Regions from separate parts of the Bradyrhizobium sp. USDA 4538 genome, predicted to be linked through region 2. Evidence: riboswitches for the same ligand, from Rfam matches in the RefSeq annotation. Region 2 holds a riboswitch; the other holds the start of a gene.
What was found. A riboswitch is a leader RNA that binds a small molecule or an ion and turns the genes downstream of it on or off. The one in region 2 is predicted to bind S-adenosylmethionine.
Positions count from the first base shown of each region.

Region 1: it holds a riboswitch for S-adenosylmethionine, as region 2 does, so the genes downstream of both, J2R78_RS13410 (O-succinylhomoserine sulfhydrylase) here and J2R78_RS21485 (homoserine O-acetyltransferase) in region 2, are expected to answer to the same signal.

Region 1 covers NZ_JALJZE010000001.1:2,991,538-2,996,286, reverse strand. Annotated here, with positions in the region: gene J2R78_RS13415 (SDR family NAD(P)-dependent oxidoreductase) at 1-280, shown strand, start outside; gene J2R78_RS13410 (O-succinylhomoserine sulfhydrylase) at 332-1,525, opposite strand; SAM riboswitch at 1,602-1,681, opposite strand; gene J2R78_RS13405 (2'-deoxycytidine 5'-triphosphate deaminase) at 1,816-2,922, shown strand; gene J2R78_RS13400 (hypothetical protein) at 3,086-4,135, shown strand; gene J2R78_RS13395 (MATE family efflux transporter) at 4,265-4,749, shown strand, end outside.
Region 2 covers NZ_JALJZE010000001.1:4,766,057-4,770,805, forward strand. Annotated here, with positions in the region: gene J2R78_RS21470 (prephenate/arogenate dehydrogenase family protein) at 1-51, opposite strand, end outside; gene hisC (histidinol-phosphate transaminase) at 56-1,153, opposite strand; gene J2R78_RS21480 (chorismate mutase) at 1,253-2,116, opposite strand; SAM riboswitch at 2,290-2,369, shown strand; gene J2R78_RS21485 (homoserine O-acetyltransferase) at 2,455-3,660, shown strand; gene metW (methionine biosynthesis protein MetW) at 3,657-4,322, shown strand; gene J2R78_RS21495 (alpha/beta fold hydrolase) at 4,414-4,749, opposite strand, start outside.

The DNA of each region.
Region 1 (4,749 bases), 1.8 Mb from region 2:
GGCCGACTTCGCACTGTGCCGCAGCCTCGCCGGCGAGTGGGGCCCGAAGGGCGTGCGCGTCAATTGCGTGGCGCCGGGCCTGGTGAAGACCGATTTCGCCCGCGCGCTGTGGGAGGACCCGGACAATCTGAAGCGCCGCACCGCATCGACGCCGCTCCGCCGTATCGGCGAGCCCGACGAGATCGCAGGCGCTGTGGCCTATCTCGCTTCCGACGCGTCGACCTTCATGACCGGCCAGACCATCGTGGTCGACGGCGGCGTCACGACGGCTGCGACTTAATCTTCAAGAGAAGCCGTCGTGGCCGGGCAAGCCCGGCCACGACGCGTTGCTTCAGACTTGCTCCAGCGCCCGCTCGAAATCCTCGATCAGATCGTCGGGATGCTCGAGCCCGGCCGAGAAGCGAACGAAACCTTCGCTGATGCCGAGCTCGGCGCGGGCCTCCGGCGCCAGGCGCTGATGCGTCGTGGTCGCGGGATGCGTGACCAGGCTCTTGGCATCGCCGAGATTGTTGGAGATGCGCGAGATCTTCAGGGCGTTGAGACAGCGGAAGGCGCCGGCCTTGCCGTCCTTCACCTCGAAGCCGACCAGCGTCGAGCCGGCGCCCATCTGCTTCTTCACCGTCGCGGCCTGCGGATGATCGGGACGGCCGGGATAGACCAGCCGCGTGATCTTCGGATGCCTGGCCAGCGCCTCGGCGATCTTCGCCGCGTTCTCGGTCTGGGCGCGGACGCGGACGCCGAGCGTCTCCAGCCCCTTCAGCAGCACCCAGGCGTTGAACGGCGACAGCGACGGCCCGGTCTGGCGCATGAAATTGTGGATGTGCTCGGCGATGAAGGCCTCCGACGACAGGATGACGCCGCCGAGGCAGCGGCCCTGGCCGTCGATATGCTTGGTTGCGGAATAGACCACGACGTCGGCGCCGAGCGACAGCGGGCTCTGCCAGATCGGCGTCGCAAACACGTTGTCGACGATCAGCCGGGCGCCGCCGCTATGCGCGATCTCTGCGATCGCGCCGATGTCGAGCACGTCGAGCGTCGGATTGGTCGGGCTCTCCAGGAAGAAGGTCTTGGTGTTCGGCCGCAACGCGCGCTGCCACTGGTCGAGGTCGAGGCCGTCGACCAGCGTCGTCTCGATGCCGTAGCGCGGCAACAGGTCCTGCACCACGTAGAGGCAGGAGCCGAACAGGGCCTTCGAGGCCACCACATGATCGCCGGCCTTCAGCGGGGCGAGGATCGCGGTGGTCACCGCGGCCATGCCGGTCGCGGTCGAGCGCGCGGCTTCCGCGCCCTCGAGCTCGATCATGCGGCGCTCGAACATCGCAATGGTCGGGTTGGAATAGCGCGAATAGATGAAGCCGGGGTCCTGGCCCTTGAAGCGCGCCTCGCATTGCTCGGCGGTGTCGTAGACGTAGCCCTGGGTGAGAAACAGCCCTTCCGACGTCTCCCCGAATTGCGAGCGCAGCGTGCCGCCATGGACGAGGCGGGTTTCGGGACGAAAGCGGGCCGTGGTTTCAGATTCAGACATGTGACCTCCGAGGTGGCCATTTCCCCTGGAAACTGGCCACAAAAAAACCGGCCTGGAGCAACCTCCACAAGCCGGGATCACACTGTCCCCGGCCTGTTTAGCGACTTATTTAACGTGGCTGCAAGCCGGCCGGCTCAAATCACCACGGGATAAGTGCAGCTGATATTCCCTCGCGCCCTTTCCGTCAAGACGGTCATCGGATAACCCGTAAAAGCCCATATTTTGGGGCTTGATGGCCGCCTGGAGTATGATTTTTGGGTCATCTCAAGGGATCGCCGAGGGACCGCATCGTGTCGTTCACGCTGGAAGATGAATCCAACGGAATCCTGCCCGACCGCATGATCGCGGAGATGGCGGAGGCCGGCCTCATTCTGCCCGCCTATGACTTCGTCGAGAGCCAGATCCAGCCGGCCAGCCTCGATCTGCGCCTCGGTGACATTGCCTACCGGGTCCGTGCCAGCTTCCTGCCGGGACCCGATGCCACCGTCGCCGAGCGGATCGACGAGCTGAAGCTGCACGAGATCGATCTGTCCGACGGCGCGGTGCTGGAGACCAACTGCGTCTACATCGTGCCGCTGTTGGAGAGCCTGGCGCTGCCGCCGGAGATCGTGGCCGCGGCCAACCCGAAGAGCTCGACCGGACGGCTCGACGTCTTCACCCGTGTGATCGCCGACGGCACCCGCCGCTTCGACATGATCGGCGCCGGCTATCACGGCCCGCTCTATGCCGAGATCAGCCCGAAGACGTTTCCCGTGCTGCTGCGCGAGGGTTCGCGGCTCAGCCAGGTCCGCTTCCGGATCGGCGAGGCCACGTTGACCGCCGACGAGCTCGATGCGCTGCATGCCGCCGAGCGGCTGGTCGATATCGACGATGCCGATCTCTCCGATGGCGTTGCGCTTTCCGTCGATCTTTCCGGCGAGAGCTCGGGCGGCTTTGTCGGGTACCGCGCCAAGCGCCACACCGGCGTGGTCGATGTCGATCGCCGCGGCGGCTATGCCGTCGACGACTTCTGGGAGCCGATCAAGGCCCGGCCCGACGGCAGTCTCATTCTCGATCCCGGCGAGTTCTACATCCTGGCGTCGAAAGAGGCGGTGCAGGTGCCGCCGGACTACGCCGCGGAGATGGTGCCGTTCGATCCGCTGGTCGGCGAATTCCGCGTCCACTATGCCGGCTTCTTCGATCCTGGTTTCGGCTATGCCGGCGCCGGCGGCAAGGGCGCGCGCGCCGTGCTGGAGGTGCGCTCGCGCGAGGTGCCGTTCATCCTCGAGCATGGCCAGATCGTCGGCCGTCTCGTCTATGAGCGGATGCTGGAGCGTCCCGATGCGCTCTACGGCCAGCGCATCGGCTCGAACTATCAGGCGCAGGGCCTGAAGCTCTCCAAGCATTTTCGCGTGTAATTCCGTTTCGCGCGCGCTTAATTCCGTAGCCCGGATGAAGCGCTAGCGAAATCCGGGACGCTGCATACGCGCAATGAGCTGCCCCGGATTGCGCTTCGATTCATCCGGGCTACGATTGCGCGCGCGAGGCTTTATCTCGCCAACAAGAACAGCGGGAGCAGACATGACCGGAGAGCAGGACGCGCGCGAAACGCAGTGGCGGAAGTGGCGCAGTGTCGCCGATCTCTATCACGCCTTCTTCACCGGCCTGATCCTCACCGTCGTCACGCGGCGCGGCACGGCTGATGCCGCCGAGTTCGTCTTCCGCGTGTTTCGCCGCCAGCAGCAGGAACGCTTTCTCCCCGGCTTGAAGAAGCTCGGCCTCGACGGCCTGCCGCCGGCGGTCGCGGCCGCGCAATATCATTACCTCTCCAACTGGATCGGCGGCGTGCATGTCGAATACATGTATGAGACCGACCGCAAGGCCTGGATCCGCTATCCGCCGCCGCGCTGGATCTGGAAGGGCACGGCGATCTGCGGCGTGCCCGGCGAGGTCTCGCGCGCGATGCTGCGCGGCTGGCACGCCAACAACGGTGTCGCGCTCGGGGACTTGCGGCTCGGCTTCGTCTGCACCAAGCAGAGTGTCGACGGCCAGGACGGCCTCGAAGGCTATTACTGCGAGTACGATCATCCGCTCGAGCTCGACCAGCGCCTGGTGTTCGCGCGCCATCTCGAGGCGCCGCCATTCGATCCGAACACCGCGCCGGCGCTGCCGGTCGACAGCTGGCCGAAGCCGCGGCTGGAAAAGGCCTATCGCAGCTACGCGATGGAATATGTGAAGACGGCCGCGCCGGTCATCGTGCAGGTGTTCGGCCCGGAGGATGCGAGCTATCTGCTGCATCTCACCGGCAGACTGATCGGCATGCAGTATTATGACGAGGTCGCGCAGGCGCTCGGCGGCAGCCGTGGCCGTGCCACGGAATTTGCCGCATTCCTGCGCACGCTCTTCGAGTCGCAGGATGATGTCGCTGACATCAGCGAATCCGAGGGCCAGTTCGAAATCCGCCAGCAGGGCTGGAAGCTGATGGCCGACGTGGCCGACTATCATCCGGCCTGCGCCAGCGTATTGACCGGCCTGTTCGAAGGGCTGGCCGCCGGCTGCGGGCGGCATATTCCGGTGCATCTGAAGCCGAACAGCACCGCCGGCGCGCCGTTCGTCTGGTCGATCGGCTAGCCCCAAGGTTCATCCGGGTTCACCTGCAATCGCGCAGGCCCCCCTTGCGCCCCGCGCACGTGGATTCCGCCGCCGCCATGGTAGGGAAACACCATGGCGCGGCTCCCCAGATCGCGCGTGGGAGTAGAAATGTCCGATCTCGGCCTCGCCGAAATTCCTGTCGACGAACAAGAGCGGCCGCTGCCGCCGCCGGTGACCAAGCCGGCGCGCAATGCGCTGCTCGACGGGCCGATCCTGCGCACGCTTCTGTGGCTCGCCTGGCCGAACGTGATCGCGCTCTCGGCCGGCACCTGCGTGGTGATCGCGGAGACCTCCTATATCGGCCGGCTCGGCGTCGAGTCGCTCGCGGCGATGGCGTTGGTGTTTCCCTGCGTGATCCTGACCATGACGATGTCCGGCGGCGCGATGGGCGGCGGCGTCGCATCCGCGATCGCGCGTGCGCTCGGCGCCGGCGAGATCGAGCGCGCCTCGACGCTGGCGATGCATGCGCTGCTGATCGGCCTGACCTTTGGTTTGACGTTCATGCTGGGCATGCTGATCTTCGGCCCGCGCCTGCTCGAACTGCTCGGCGGCCGGGGCAATGTGCTGGCGCAGGCGATCGCCTATTCGCAGGT
Region 2 (4,749 bases):
CAGACCGAAGCCGATCAGCGCGATGCGTTGGAAGAGCGGGGCGGTGGTCACGATGTCACTTTCCGGCCAGGAAGTCGCGCAGCCCCTCGACCACGAGGCGGTTGGCCTCCTCGGTGCCAATGGTCATGCGCAGCGCATGCGGCAGCTTGTAATTGTTGAGTGCGCGCAGCACGAGGCCGCGCCGTGTGAGATAGGCGTCGGCTTCCGCCGCGGTCTTGCCCTTGTCGGTCGGGAAATGGATCAGCACGAAATTGGCGACGCTCGGCGTCACCTTCAGCCCGAGCTTGCCGATCTCCTCGGTCAGCCAGTTGCGCCATTGTTCGGTGTGGGTTCGCGACATCTGCACATGCGCCGTGTCCTCGATCGCCGCCACCGCCGCCAGCATCGCCGGCGTCGTGACGTTGAACGGACCGCGGATACGGTTGCAGGCATCGACGATATGCGCCGGCCCGAACATCCAGCCGATCCGCAGCGCCGCAAGGCCGTGGATCTTCGAGAAGGTGTGCGTCACCACCGTGTTGTCCGTGGTCGCGACCAGCTCGATGCCGAGCTCGTAGTCGTTGCGCGAGACGTAGTCGGCATAGGCGGCGTCGAGCACCAGCAGCACATGCGACGGCAGCGCGGCGCGCAGCCGCTTGACCTCGTCGAACGGGATGTAGGTGCCGGTCGGATTGTTCGGGTTGGCGAGCCAGACCAGTTTCGTGCGCGGCGTCACCACCTTGAGTATGGCGTCGACGTCGGCCGTGAAATTGGTCTCGGCCGCGATCACGTTCCTGGCGCCGTTCGCCATGGTGGCGATCGGGTAAACCAGGAAGCCGTGGGTGGTCGAGATCGCCTCGTCGCCGGGCGCGAGATAGGTGTGCGCCAGCAGGTTGAGGATTTCGTCGGAGCCGGCGCCGCAGATGATGCGGTCGGGATCGAGCCCGTAGGCGCGGCCGATCGCCTCGCGCAGCACGCGCGAGGTCCCCTCCGGATAGTCCTCGAGATGGTCAGCCGCCGCCTTGTAGGCCGCGATCGCCTTCGGAGACGGCCCGAACGGCGTCTCGTTGGCGGACAGCTTGAACACCTTGCGGCCCGGTTCCGGCACCGGGCTCTTGCCGGGCGTGTAGGGCGCAATATCGAGGATGCCGGGGTTCGGCACGGGGCGGGACATCATCAACTCCGAACAGAGCGTTTTCGAGCGAAGTGGATACCGGTTCGCGTGAAGAAAACGCGTCAAAACAAAAGCCTGGACGGGCGGCTGGCTCTTACTTCAGGTCCTGGCCGATCCGTTAGAGGGCACCGTATAGCGCGTTGCGTGGCTGCCGACGAGGGCCGACGAGCGGACCGAGGCGCCGGCCTTGATCAGGGCGAGCTTGATGGCCTCGAAACCCTTGTTCTTAAGGTCTTGCCCGGTGACCGAGACCAGGAGCGCCGCGCCGTCGAAAGCGGTGTCGGGGACCGCGACGATCTCGGCGAGCGGCGCAAGCGCCCGGGCGACATCGGCGTTCCAGCCGGAGACGCGCACGCTCCAGGTCTGCACTTCGGTGACCATGGCGTCGTCGGCGACCCGCGAGATCACGAACACCGGCAGCGCGGCGGGATGGTCGGCGCGTTCGAGGAACGGCAGCCGCGCGATGATCTTCGGCGCGCCACTGGCCTCGAGCGCATTCCACCACGGCGTACGGCTTGCGATCGCGGAGACCAGCGCGAGGTCGCCCTTCGACTTCGCCACCGCCTCGACCGCGGCCTGTGCGCTGAAATGCGACACGTAAGGCACCACGAAGCCGAAGTGAAACCGCGCCGAGTCGCGCATGGCCGACTCGCCGACCGAAACATCGGCATGCACCGCGAACGGCGCCTGCACATAGGTGAAGGTCGAGATGATGACGCGCCAGATGCTCTCGATGGTGTCGAGCGGCAGGATGCCGCGATGACGCCGCACCAGCTCGCGCATCATGCTGGCCTCGCGTGCCGGGCGGAATGCCGAGCCGACCTCCTGGGTCTTCTTGACCTGGATCAGGCGGTCGATGATGTCGCCGCGCGCCATCAACAGGCGGTGTACCTGCTCGTCGATCGCATCGATCTCCTTGCGCAGATCCTGCAGCGAGGGCGGCGACGGGGGTGGGTTGGACATGCTCTCAAACCTTGTCGTCGGGGCGGCCCGTTGCCGCGTCGGACAGGTCCCTGATTAGGAAAGACGGGCAGCGAAAGCAAAGAGAAACGTCGCAGGCGTGCCTTGCGCATTCGGTTAACCAATTGGCCGTGGGCAGGGCTGTCTTGACGGCGGGGGGCATGGGGACTACGTTCCCTGCGTCCCGTGGTCATTTGAGCCGGCCGGCTTGCAGCCACGTTAAACAACTCGCTAAACAGGCCGGGGACCTTATCAGCTCCCGGCCGAACCTTTGTTCAGGCCGGGTTTTTTATTGGCCTGAGGTCCGTCGAGCCCTCCCGCGCGGAGGCAGGGTCGCCTAGATGAGCAACGTGCGTCCGATACCGAGCCCACAAACCCCGAGCGATGATCGCGCCCATGAGGCCGACCATCCGTCGTCACTGGTGGCGAAGTTCGGGATGGACCAGCCGCTCAAGCTCGATTGCGGCGTCGATCTCGCACCATTCCAGATCGCCTACCAGACCTATGGCGAGCTCAATGCCGACCGCTCCAACGCGATCCTGGTCTGCCACGCGCTGACCGGCGATCAGCATGTCAACAACATCCATCCCGTCACCGGCAAGCCCGGCTGGTGGGAGACCATGGTCGGCATCGGCCGGCCGATCGATCCCGACAAGTACTTCATCATCTGCTCCAATGTGATCGGCGGCTGCATGGGCTCGACCGGCCCTGCGTCGTTGAACCCCGCGACCGGCAAGGTGTGGGGACTCGATTTCCCGATCATCACCATCCCCGACATGGTGCGTGCGCAGGCGATGCTGATCGATCGTCTCGGCATCACGACGCTGTTCTGCGTGGTCGGCGGCTCGATGGGCGGCATGCAGGTGCTGCAATGGACCGCGGCCTATCCGGAGCGCGTGTTCTCGACGCTCGCGATCGCCTGCTCGACGCGCCACTCGGCGCAGAACATCGCGTTCCACGAGCTCGGCCGCCAGGCCGTGATGGCCGATCCGGACTGGCGCGGCGGCCGCTATGTCGACGAGGACACCCATCCGCACCGCGGATTGGCGGTGGCGCGGATGGCCGCGCACATCACCTATCTCTCGGACGCCGCGCTGCATCGCAAGTTCGGACGGCGGATGCAGGACCGCGAGCTGCCGACCTTCTCGTTCGATGCGGATTTCCAGGTCGAGAGCTATCTGCGCTACCAGGGCTCGTCCTTTGTCGAGCGCTTCGATGCCAACTCCTATCTCTATCTGACCCGCGCGATGGACTATTTCGACATCGCCGCCGACCACAACGGCGTGCTGGCGAAGGCGTTCACCGGCATCAAGACGCGGTTCTGCGTGGTGTCGTTCACCAGCGACTGGCTGTTTCCGACCTCGGAATCGCGCGCGCTGGTGCATGCGCTGAATGCGTCGAGCGCGCGGGTGTCGTTCGCCGAGATCGAGACCGACAAGGGGCACGATGCCTTCCTGCTCGACGTGCCCGAATTCCTCGAGATCTCCCGCGCATTCCTGCTGGCCGCAGGCAAGGCACGCGGACTGAAGGACGGCGGCCAGCCATGAGCATGCAGCAGACATTGCCCTTGCCGGGCATCGCGCCGGAGCGGACCGGCGGCCATCGCACCGATCATCTGCTGGTCGCCGACATGGTGCGGCCGGGCTCGCGCGTGCTCGATGTCGGCTGCGGCGATGGCGAATTGCTGCAGCTCCTAGAGAGCCGCGGCATCGACGGCCGCGGCATCGAGCTGTCGCGCGAGGGTGTCAATGGCTGCGTCGCCAAGGGGCTCGCGGTGGTGCAGGGCGATGCCGACACCGACCTCGTCAATTATCCGGATGATGCGTTCGACTACGTGATCCTGTCGCAGACCTTGCAGGCGACGCGACAGCCCAAGGTGGTGCTGGAAAATCTGCTGCGCATCGGCCAGCGCGCCATCGTCTCGTTCCCGAATTTCGGGTTCTGGAAGATGCGGCTGCAGCTGTTGATCGGGGGCCACATGCCGCGCACCGAGAATTTGCCGGCGAGCTGGTACGACACCTCGAACATCCACTTCTGCACCATCAAGGATTTCGTGCAGCTCTGCGAGGAGATCAACGTCAAGATGGAGCGCGCGGTGGCGCTCGATCTCTACGGCCGTCCGGTGCCGCTCAACCTGCCGTGGTGGGTGTGGAACATGTTCGGCGAGCAGGGTGTGTTCCTGCTCAGCAGGGGTGGGCAGGGGAAGTGACGTCATGGCGTCATTCCGGGGCACGCGAAGCGTGAACCCGGAATCTCGAGATTCCGGGTTCGATGCTGCGCATCGCCCCGGAATGACAGGACTACACCGGCGCCGCCACCAGCGACCTCGGATCGCGCACCGGCCAGCGGCCGGCCTCGACCAGCGCGATGAAGCGCCCGACCATCTCGTTGAACAGCGCCGGCTCCTCGAGGTTGAGCACGTGGCCCGACTTCGGGAAGAACGATAGGCCGGCGGCCGGCAGATGCTGCTTCAGGAACATGCTGGGCGCGATGCAATTGTCGTCCTCGTCGCCGCACAGGATCAGCGCCGGCGTCGCGGCGCGCTTGATCGCATCGGTCATGGTGTAGATCGAGGGCCTGCCGCCCTGGAAGCTGCGCATCGTGTTGGCGGAGCCCTTGGCGTCGTGGCGGGCGAG